3 regions of the Bacillus sp. N12A5 genome follow, and region 1 is predicted to be linked to each of the others. Evidence: riboswitches for the same ligand, from Rfam matches in the RefSeq annotation. Region 1 holds a riboswitch; each other region holds the start of a gene.
What was found. A riboswitch is a leader RNA that binds a small molecule or an ion and turns the genes downstream of it on or off. The one in region 1 is predicted to bind thiamine pyrophosphate.

Region 1 (3,279 bases):
GTTGCATTTTTAACACCCATCCTTTTGCATCGGTTTAAACTCAGCATCCCGGTTGTTGTTGCTGAAATCATTATGGGGCTGATTATTGGTAAAAGCGGCCTTGATTTGGTTGTGGAGGGTGATACATGGCTTCAGACACTCTCTATGCTCGGATTTATCTTTTTAATGTTTTTAAGCGGGCTTGAAATTGATTTTTCATCATTTGAGAAAGGAAAGAAAAAGCAGCTTCTGCCGAACGGCAAGGAAGCGCCTAATACGTTTGCTGCGGCATCTATTATTTTTGCCGGTATTTTTATTTTATCATTGCTGCTGTCCTATGGGTTCGTCTTGGCAGGGTTTATCCAAAATGCTTTTTTAATGACACTTATTATTTCAACGATTTCATTAGGTGTTGTCGTTCCAACGTTAAAAGAAGAACGGATCATGAATTCAAATATCGGGCAGATTATTTTGCTCGTTGCTGTTATCGCTGATTTGGCCACGATGATTCTTCTAGCTGTTTTTTCTTCTTTATACGGAGAGGACAGCGGAAACATGTGGCTCTTGATGATCCTGTTTGCGGCCGGAGTGGTGCTTTACTTTTTCGGCCGGGTCTTTAAACATCGCTCTTTTGTTCAGTCCATGTCAAAAGGGACGATCCAGATCGGGACACGTGCCATTTTTACGTTAATTATTGTCCTTGTTGCCTTGTCTGAATCACTTGGGGCAGAAAATATTCTCGGCGCTTTCTTAGCGGGGGTTCTTGTTTCCCTTCTTTCGCCAAACAAAGAACTTGTTCAGCAGCTGGATTCATTTGGCTACGGGTTCTTAATACCGATTTTCTTTGTGATGGTCGGTGTGAAGCTGGATATTTGGACTCTTTTCCAGGATAAAACCATTTTAATTATGATTCCGCTTCTGCTTCTGGCGCTGTTAGTCAGCAAAATCATTCCTGTTATGTACCTAAAGAAGTGGTATGATAACCGAACCGTTTTCGCGTCTGGTTTCCTGCTGACATCAACGCTTTCGCTCGTGATTGCCGCTGCGACGATCGGCCAGCAGCTTCACGTGATCAGCGCAAATATGTCAGGAGCGCTAATTTTAGTAGCCGTCATTGCGAGTATTTTTACGCCGATCTGTTTTAAAAAATTGTACAAACGGGAAGAGCAGCCTGAGGAGAAAAAGACGATTACGTTCATCGGCGCCAATCAAATGACTTTGCCTGTTACACTTGAGCTGCCGGAGAACGAGTATGACGTGCGGGTTGTGCACGTTTATCAAGAGAATGCGGAGGAAAAGCTGTCAGAATCAGTGTTTACGGTTGAGACGATTGCTGATTATGAGCCTGAAACCCTAGATTCACTCGATATTTTTGATACGGATATCCTCGTTGTGGCGACAGGGAATGAAGACATGAATGCCGAGATTGCACTACTTGCAAAAGAAAAAGGCACAGAAAGAGTCATTGCCAGCGTCGGATCACCTGAGAATGAAGCAGCTCTGAAGGAGCAGGGGATTAGCATCTTTTCTATTCTGCTGTCGACAAAAACATTGCTTCGCGCGCTGATAGAAGCCCCAGGCGTCATGAAGCTGCTCACGAACCAAGAATCTTCGCTGTATCAAATTAATATGGAAAACAGCAAATACGACGGTGTCATTTTGCGGGAATTCCCTCTAACAGGCGACGTCATTTTTGTCAGGATTTTCAGAGGTGTGGACAGCATCGTTCCTCATGGAGACACAAGGCTGAAACTTGGAGACCGCTTAATTGTCACCGGATCTCGCGAGTACGTAACGGAGCTTAAGAAAACATTGGAAGGTTAAATCTTGACCAATTAGGGATTCGTGTTAATATAGAGGTGCAGAACAATTCAATATGTATTCGTATAACCACTAGGGGTGTCCTTCATAAGGGCTGAGATAAAAGTGTGACTTTTAGACCCTCATAACTTGAACAGGTTCAGACCTGCGTAGGGAAGTGGAGCGGTATTTGTGTATTTTACTATGCCAATTCCAAACCACTTTTCCTTGCGGGAAAGTGGTTTTTTTATTTATCAGACAGGGGGAATGATGTGTGAAGTTTTCAGAAGAATGCCGCAGTGCAGCCGCAGAATGGTGGGAGGGGAGTTTTGTCCATCCGTTTGTTCAGGGAATCGGTGACGGAACGCTTCCGATTGACCGTTTTAAATACTACGTGCTTCAAGATTCTTATTATTTAACGCATTTTGCGAAGGTGCAATCGTTCGGCGCCGCTTATGCGAAGGACCTTTATACGACGGGACGGATGGCAAGCCACGCCCAAGGTACATATGAGGCGGAAATGTCGCTTCATCGCGAGTTTGCCGAACTGTTGGAAATCAGTGAAGAGGAGCGTAAGGCGTTTAAGCCGTCTCCTACGGCGTACTCATATACATCCCATATGTACCGTTCGGTTTTGAGCGGGAATTTTGCTGAGATTTTAGCGGCCCTTCTACCGTGCTATTGGCTTTATTACGAGGTTGGCGAGAAATTGCTGCATTGTGATCCGGGGCATCCGATTTATCAGAAGTGGATCGGCACATACGGAGGTGACTGGTTCAAACAGCAGGTCGAAGAGCAAGTCAACCGGTTTGATGAGCTGGCGGAAAACAGCACGGAGGAAGTGCGCGCCAAGATGAAAGAGAATTTTGTCATCTCCAGCTACTATGAATATCAATTTTGGGGAATGGCCTATCAGAAAGAAGGCTGGTCCGACAGCGGCATAAAAGAGGTGGAGGAACTTGGAGCTTCACGCCATAACGGATGACTGCAAACCGGTTGAAGAGTTAGCGAGAACAATCATAGCTATTCAGAATGAAGTTGATTTTATACACATCCGGGAACGGTCAAAATCGGCGGCAGATATTTTGAAACTGCTTGAGCTTACGTCCGAAGGCGGTGTGGATAAACGAAAATTGGTCATGAACGGGCGGGTGGATATTGCGCTTTTTTCTACGATTCATCGCGTGCAGCTGCCGAGCAGCAGCTTTTCGCCGAAGCAGGTCAGAGCCAGATTTCCTCACCTTCATATCGGGCGGTCGGTGCATTCACTGGAGGAAGCGGTTCAAGCTGAAAAGGAAGACGCCGACTACGTGTTGTTCGGTCATGTGTTTGATACAGATTGCAAAAAGGGTCTTGAAGGCAGAGGTTTGTCTTTGCTGTCAGATATCAAAAAACGGATTTCTATCCCGGTTATTGCCATCGGCGGGATGGCGCCGGACAAATTAAGAGGCGTAAAACAAGCAGGGGCAGACGGTATCGCTGTCATGTCGGGAATTTTTT
Region 2 (3,279 bases), 150 kb from region 1:
TGAGACTGCCCTTCCAATGAAATCGTTTTGAATGCTTTCTCCCGCTGTATGTCTTTCATTGTCACCATTAAGCGTCTGATCGGATTGATGATACGGCGGGCAAGCAAGCTGCCGGCAAAAAAAGAAGCGATACAAACAGCAGCACTTGCAGCGATTAAAATGATTTTCAGCAGAAACAGACTCTCTTCTGTGTTCTCAAGCCTTTCAACCAGCTGAAGAGAAACCACTTGTCCATCAGTCCAAATAACCGGAACAGCAGCCTCAGCAAACAGCTTGCCGTCATGTTTTCTTACATCTGCCGTTTCCCCGCTGTGAAAAGACAGGGGAAATTCTTTATATGCTTTTTCCTTTGTCATGGTCATGACGGCTTTTTGATCACCATTCACTACACGGACCATGCCGTTTGCCGGAAGATAAGCCTGCAGCATGTCCTGCAAAGCCACTCCTTCTGTTTCAGCTGCATGCAGTGCTTCAGAAATGTTATCCGTCTCAGCTGCAAGCCGGGCTGCATCCTTTGAGGTCAGCGCAGATGAAAAAATGAGATAGACTGCGGTATGGACCAAAATTAATAAAATCAACAGCGATATTGATGTGTACAGATGAATCTTGGTCTTCAGCTTCATCGTTTACCCCTTAATGGCATAGCCGACCCCGCGAACGGTATGGATCAGCTGTTTTTCGTAAGGATAGTCAAGTTTTTTTCTGATGTATCTGATATAAACATCCACGACATTTGTATCACCGATATAATCAAATCCCCATACCGAGTTTAGAATCTGCTCCCGTGTCAGCACCTGTTGCGGATGCTTCAGCATATAGACGAGCAAATCAAATTCCCGGGGCGTTAATTCCACCTCTTTATCTCCGCGTCTCACTTCACGGGTTTTTTCGTTCACCCGCAAGTCGTCATATGTAAGATAGGTGCCGATATCTTCTGTTTTTGTTCCGTTTTGGCGCAGCGCCGCCCTGATTCTCGCAAGCAATTCCTCGATTTCAAACGGCTTTGTGACGTAGTCATTCGCGCCGATATCCAGCCCTGTTACCTTGTCAGGAATGCTGTCGCGAGCCGTTAATAAAATGACCGGTGTCTGCTGATCCGTTTTTCTCAAGCGGCGCAGCACTTCCAATCCGCTCAATCCCGGGAGCATGACGTCAAGAAGCACCAGGGAATACCCGCCTTCCGCGGCGGCATTCAGTCCTTCTGTGCCGTTGTGTTTGATGGTGACGCTGTATCCTTCATATTCCAATTCAAGCTGAAGCACCCTGGCGATTTTTTCTTCATCTTCCACAATTAATATGTTCCCTTTTTCCAAAAGCGATCATCCTCTCCTATCCCAAAATGAAAAAAATGATTTCATTGTTTACAAAATGGTTCTTATCATCTATTATGATGTCAAAATAAAAAATTGTATACGGAAAGCACTAGGGGTGCTGTTTTGGCTGAGATAAAGCGCGCAAACACGCGCTTTGATCCCTTATGACCCGATCTGGATAATACCAGCGTGGGGAAGTGCAGGTTGACCGAATGGTGTATTTTTTTGTGCGCTTAATCGATCTATGACTGCATATTCCCTTAGGATATGCAGTTTTTTATTTTACCAAAAAAACAGGAGGTCGGAGAAATGGATCATATTTGCGGCACAAGCAGAATTGCCGGTTTTCGGTTCTCTTTATATCCGATGACGGATGATTTTATTAGTGTGATTAAGTCGGCGCTGAAAAAAACCGACACATCCAACGTTTGGACGAAAACCGATCATATCAGCACAGTCCTGCGCGGATCGATTGATCATGTATTCGACGCTGCCAAAGCCATTTATCTCTATGCGGCGAACAGCGAACAACACATCGTCATGAACGGGACGTTTTCTATCGGTTGCCCGGGCGATACACAAGGAGATACATATCTTTTTGCAGACGGCAAGCGCGTCAATGAAGAAGCTGTCCGCAGCCTGAATGCGGAAGCGCCGTGCCAATTTGCGCTGTATCCGCTGAATGAGCCCGATTATATGGGCTTGATCATGGAAGCTGTCGAGATTGCGAAAGCAGAAGGCACCTTCGTACAGGGGGTCCATTACGCGAGTGAGCTTGACGGGGATGCACATGACGTATTCAGAACAATGGAAGCCGTTTTCCGCATGGCTGAACAGCAAACAAACCACGTAACCATGACTGTCAATGTCTCGGCTAACAGTCCATCAAGAAAAAACAGAAAGCAGGGATAATATGAAAAGCTGGAAAGTAAAAGAAATTGTCATCATGTCTGTTATCAGTATCGTTTTTGCCGTTGTTTATTTATTATTTACGCATTTCGGAAATGTACTTGCAGGTATGTTCGGGCCAATCGCTTATGAACCGATTTACGGCATTTGGTTTATCGTTTCTGTCATCGCCGCGTACATTATTCGAAAACCGGGTGCAGCGCTTGTTTCTGAAATCATTGCCGCTCTCGTTGAGTGCCTGCTGGGAAATCCGTCTGGCCCGATGGTCATCGTTATCGGCATTGTTCAAGGACTCGGGGCTGAAGCGGTATTTCTCGCGACACGCTGGAAAGCATACTCTTTGCCCGTCCTTCTGCTGGCAGGAATGGGGTCTTCAGTAGCAAGCTTTATTTATGATCTCTTTGTTTCTGGCTATGCAACCTATTCACCGGGCTATCTTCTCATGATGCTTGTGATCCGTCTGATTTCTGGCGCGCTTCTTGCAGGGCTTCTCGGAAAGGCTGTCAGCGACTCTCTTGCTTATACGGGTGTGTTAAACGGAATGGCACTCGGGAAGGAATTGAAAAAGAAACGGAAGCGGGCTTCAGAACATGCAAGCCTTTGATGAGTTCCTAACGGTTGACCAGCTCGGCTTCTCTTATGAAGAAGACGAGAAACCGGTTTTTCAAAACATTTCGTTTGCACTTCACAAAGGAGAATGCGCTTTATTGCTGGGACCGAGCGGGTGCGGAAAAAGCTCGCTCGCCCTTTGTTTAAATGGCCTGTACCCGGAGGCTTGCGACGGCATACTGTCCGGACATGTATTTTTATATCAAAAGCCGGTCACAGACGCTGAAACTTCCGAAACGATTGCACAGCATGCCGGAGTTGTCTTTCAGGACCCCGATCAGCAGTTTTGCATGCTTACGGTTGAGGACGAAATCGCTTTTGGGCTGGAAAATCTGCAGATTCCGAAAGAAGAGATGGCGGAGAAAATTGATGCCGTATTAGAAAAATTACGTATTACTCATTTAAAAGAAAAAACAATATCTGCACTGTCAGGAGGACAAAAGCAGAA
Region 3 (3,279 bases), on a different contig from region 1:
TCGGCAATATATTCACGATTTTTAACTACATCTGCATCTTTGTCATGAACGTGCAATCCTGTATTTAACGATTCAAAAGGCTTTTGGCTGACACCGCCGTTTTTCGTTGTAAATCCGGCAATGACTTCTCTGTTGTTTTGATTCGTTTGTGTCCAGTCTTGTATCATGAGTGTCGAGGGTGTGGTAAGACTGAATGGGTGATATGTATTCATGATGATCCAACCTTTCGACAAACATTTAAAAAAGCGGAATTTCCCACTTATTTTACCACATCTTTCTGCATTCGTTGAGCGCCGATTTGCATATTTCTAAATGAAATGTGCCGGAAGAATCGAGACTTCCGGCAATTGCCAATCCACGGCAGACAAGCGCATTATGCATGCGGTTCATTTAATCGGACCAAGATGACATCTTCCCCGATTTTTACTATATTTCGCCATGGAATGACCAATTCCTCTTCTTTTCCAAAAAATCCGAGAACTTTCCCATTTCCTCCGAGTATGATCGCCTGAATTTTTCCAGTTGTCACATTGATATCAATATCACCAATGCTCCCCAGCTTTTTTCCGTTTGAGACATTGACGACATCCTTTACCTGAAATTCTGAAATGCTGATCATTCCATCACGTCCTTTTTCCGTCCTTTTTTCAAGTATATGAACGGGCAGGCTGAACCTTGTCAGCAAGAAGAAAATTTCATGTCACTGTTCTTTTTTACAGCTGCACCAGCTGATAATAAAATCGAGCATGATTTTTGTATACTCTACCAGCTGCTCAATCGATACCTCTTCGTTGACAGAGTGTGCATTGTGCAGATCGCCAGGGCCGTATATCACACATGGAATGCCGGCATTAAACAGCCATCCGCCATCTGTAACGGACTGAGAAACGTCCATAACCGGGCGCTCCCGTTTCACTTTCTCATGAGAGGCAGTAAGCGCTAAGACGCCTGGGTGGCCAGGGTCAACTTCCAATGCCGGAAAAATTTCTCCTCTGTCTTCAATCATAGATGAGCCTCCCCACTTGAATACAGGGCGGTTGTCCCTAAGCCAAATGTCACTGTCGCTCAGCCGGTTGATATAATCTTCTATTTCCGCAGCCACTTGGTCATGGGTTTCATTTGGGTAAAAATGGACTGTGATCCACAGCCGGCACTCGTCCGCTATAAAAGCCGCATGCCTGCCTCCTTCTATGACAGCCGGATTAATGGTATTTGTGCCTGGTTGAAAGCCGGGATATCTTTTCATAATGGACCAGTGGCGCTCAAGTTCCCCGAGCCCCGCAATGATTTTTGCCATTTTTTCAATTGCGCTTGCCCCGAATGTTCCTCCGCCTGCGTGAATCATATTCCGTCTCGTCCCATCATGAAACGTTTGGCTGCTTTTGATTTCGATCCAGCCTGTAATGACACCGCCCTGGCCTTGAATATGCATATCGCTCGTATCTGCGACAACTGCAAAATCAGCGTGATAGCCCCTCTTGCAGCATTCAAGCGTGCCTGCTTCTCCGACTTCCTCCCCGATAACCGATTGCAGAATCAAATCACCTGGAAGTTCAATGCCTGCCTCACGAATCAATTTGACAGCAAAGAGTACACACGCCATTCCGCCTTTCATATCAGAAGCGCCTCGCCCAATTAAGAGACCGTTTTTTTCAATTGGATGGAACGGGTCATGCTCCCATTCTTCATCCTCTTTTACCTCTGCCACATCTACATGGCCATTGATGATCAGGCTACGATAATCTGCTGAATTTGTTCCCTTTAGCAGACCTACAACATTGGGATCTCCCGGGTACACATCCCATTTATCGATTGAGAATCCTATTTCATTTAAAAAACCAGCAATCCATGATTGAATGCCGTCGGTATTTCTTGCAGGCGGAGCAGGTGTTTGATAAGAAATCAGTGTTTTTGCCAGCTGAATGAGCTCCTCCTTTTGCTCCTCCACCTTTTTTAACAGAGAGTCTATTTGTTGATTCAATGTGATCCGCTCCTATCTTTAAAATCATAAAAGCCATTTCATATGTTATGAAACGGCTTAATAAAAACAAACAGAGTCCTATGCACTCCGCTATTTCACCGCTTCCCTCCGCTGGCATGATCCAGATCAGGTCAAAAGGGTTGAGACAATGTCTCTCTCAGCTTCGCAAAGCACCCCTAGGATGAATCGATATGTGTTTGTCAGGCATTCGTTATCGGCTCGGCTCTTGTTAAAAACGGCCGGTCCTGATTCCATAATACATGGATTGGTGTATCAAAAAAAGCGGAAAGTATTTGATCAGTCAGCATTTCCTTTATTTCTCCTGATCCAAAGACCTCTCCCTGTTTTAATAAAAGGGCTTTGTCAAAGACCGGCAATATTTCTTCCGCATGATGCGTCACATAAAGAATTGATGGCGCATTTTCTTTGTTTGCAATATATGTAATCGTATCTAACAGCTTTTCCCGGGCAATAAAATCCAGCCCTGTGACCGGTTCGTCCAGGATCAGCAGCTCCGGATCGGCCATTAGCGCTCTTGCAATTAAGGCTCTTTGTTTTTCCCCTTGAGAAAGGGTTTCATAGCGGCGGTCGGCATATTCAATTGCGCCCAAGTCCTCTAATAAACCGATCGCTTTTTCCCTGATTTCCGCACTTGGCGTTTCATATAATCCAATTGAAGCGTAAGCTCCGCTTAGAGCAATCTCAAAGGCTGAATCTGATGGATATAATTTTTGCTGCAGAGCCGCTGAGACGAGGCCAATTTTCCGTCTGAGCTTCTCCCCAAGCTCCGTTTTACCAAACTCATGGCCAAGCACCTGCATCTCACCGGATGTTGGGAAGTAATATGAGCAAAGCATATTTAACAGCGCTGTCTTTCCGGCGCCATTCAGTCCGTAAAGCACCCAATTCTCCTTTTCCTCCACCTTCCAATGAATATTCCTCAGTATCCATTTTCCATTTCGTTTTAGTGAGACATTGTCAAGCTGCAAAATCATCGTGGTCCTCCTCTAAACTCTTATAATTGTTTTAATTTTCATAAAACTTCGTACGGACTAGGATACCTTATTTTTTCCAAAACGTAAACCACCCGCAATCAATAGAAAAGCCTTTAAAACAAAAATCGTTTTAAAGGCTTTTCATTTCACTATTGATGAATATTCTTATTCATTTGTTTGATAGCCGCTTTTTCAAGCCTAGACACCTGAGCTTGGGAAATTCCGATTTCCTCGGCTACTTCCATTTGTGTTTTCCCTTGGAAGAAGCGCTTTCTTAAAATCATTTTTTCCCTATCATTCAGC

Region 2: it holds a riboswitch for thiamine pyrophosphate, as region 1 does, so the genes downstream of both, MOC09_RS02215 (Ykof family thiamine-binding protein) here and tenA (thiaminase II) in region 1, are expected to answer to the same signal.
Region 3: it holds a riboswitch for thiamine pyrophosphate, as region 1 does, so the genes downstream of both, MOC09_RS05140 (acetylornithine deacetylase) here and tenA (thiaminase II) in region 1, are expected to answer to the same signal.

The regions. Positions count from the first base shown of each region.
Region 1 is NZ_JALAMR010000002.1:197,502-200,780, forward strand. It holds gene MOC09_RS01340 (monovalent cation:proton antiporter family protein) at 1-1,803, shown strand, start outside; TPP riboswitch at 1,865-1,973, shown strand; gene tenA (thiaminase II) at 2,054-2,764, shown strand; gene tenI (thiazole tautomerase TenI) at 2,739-3,279, shown strand, end outside.
Region 2 is NZ_JALAMR010000002.1:351,275-354,553, reverse strand. It holds gene ykoH (two-component system sensor histidine kinase YkoH) at 1-623, opposite strand, end outside; gene ykoG (two-component system response regulator YkoG) at 627-1,313, opposite strand; TPP riboswitch at 1,415-1,526, shown strand; gene MOC09_RS02215 (Ykof family thiamine-binding protein) at 1,623-2,225, shown strand; gene MOC09_RS02210 (ECF transporter S component) at 2,227-2,826, shown strand; gene MOC09_RS02205 (ABC transporter ATP-binding protein) at 2,813-3,279, shown strand, end outside.
Region 3 is NZ_JALAMR010000003.1:378,385-381,663, forward strand. It holds gene pgeF (peptidoglycan editing factor PgeF) at 1-212, opposite strand, end outside; gene MOC09_RS05135 (YlmC/YmxH family sporulation protein) at 374-619, opposite strand; gene MOC09_RS05140 (acetylornithine deacetylase) at 701-1,981, opposite strand; TPP riboswitch at 2,068-2,169, opposite strand; gene MOC09_RS05145 (ABC transporter ATP-binding protein) at 2,182-2,976, opposite strand; gene sigG (RNA polymerase sporulation sigma factor SigG) at 3,126-3,279, opposite strand, start outside.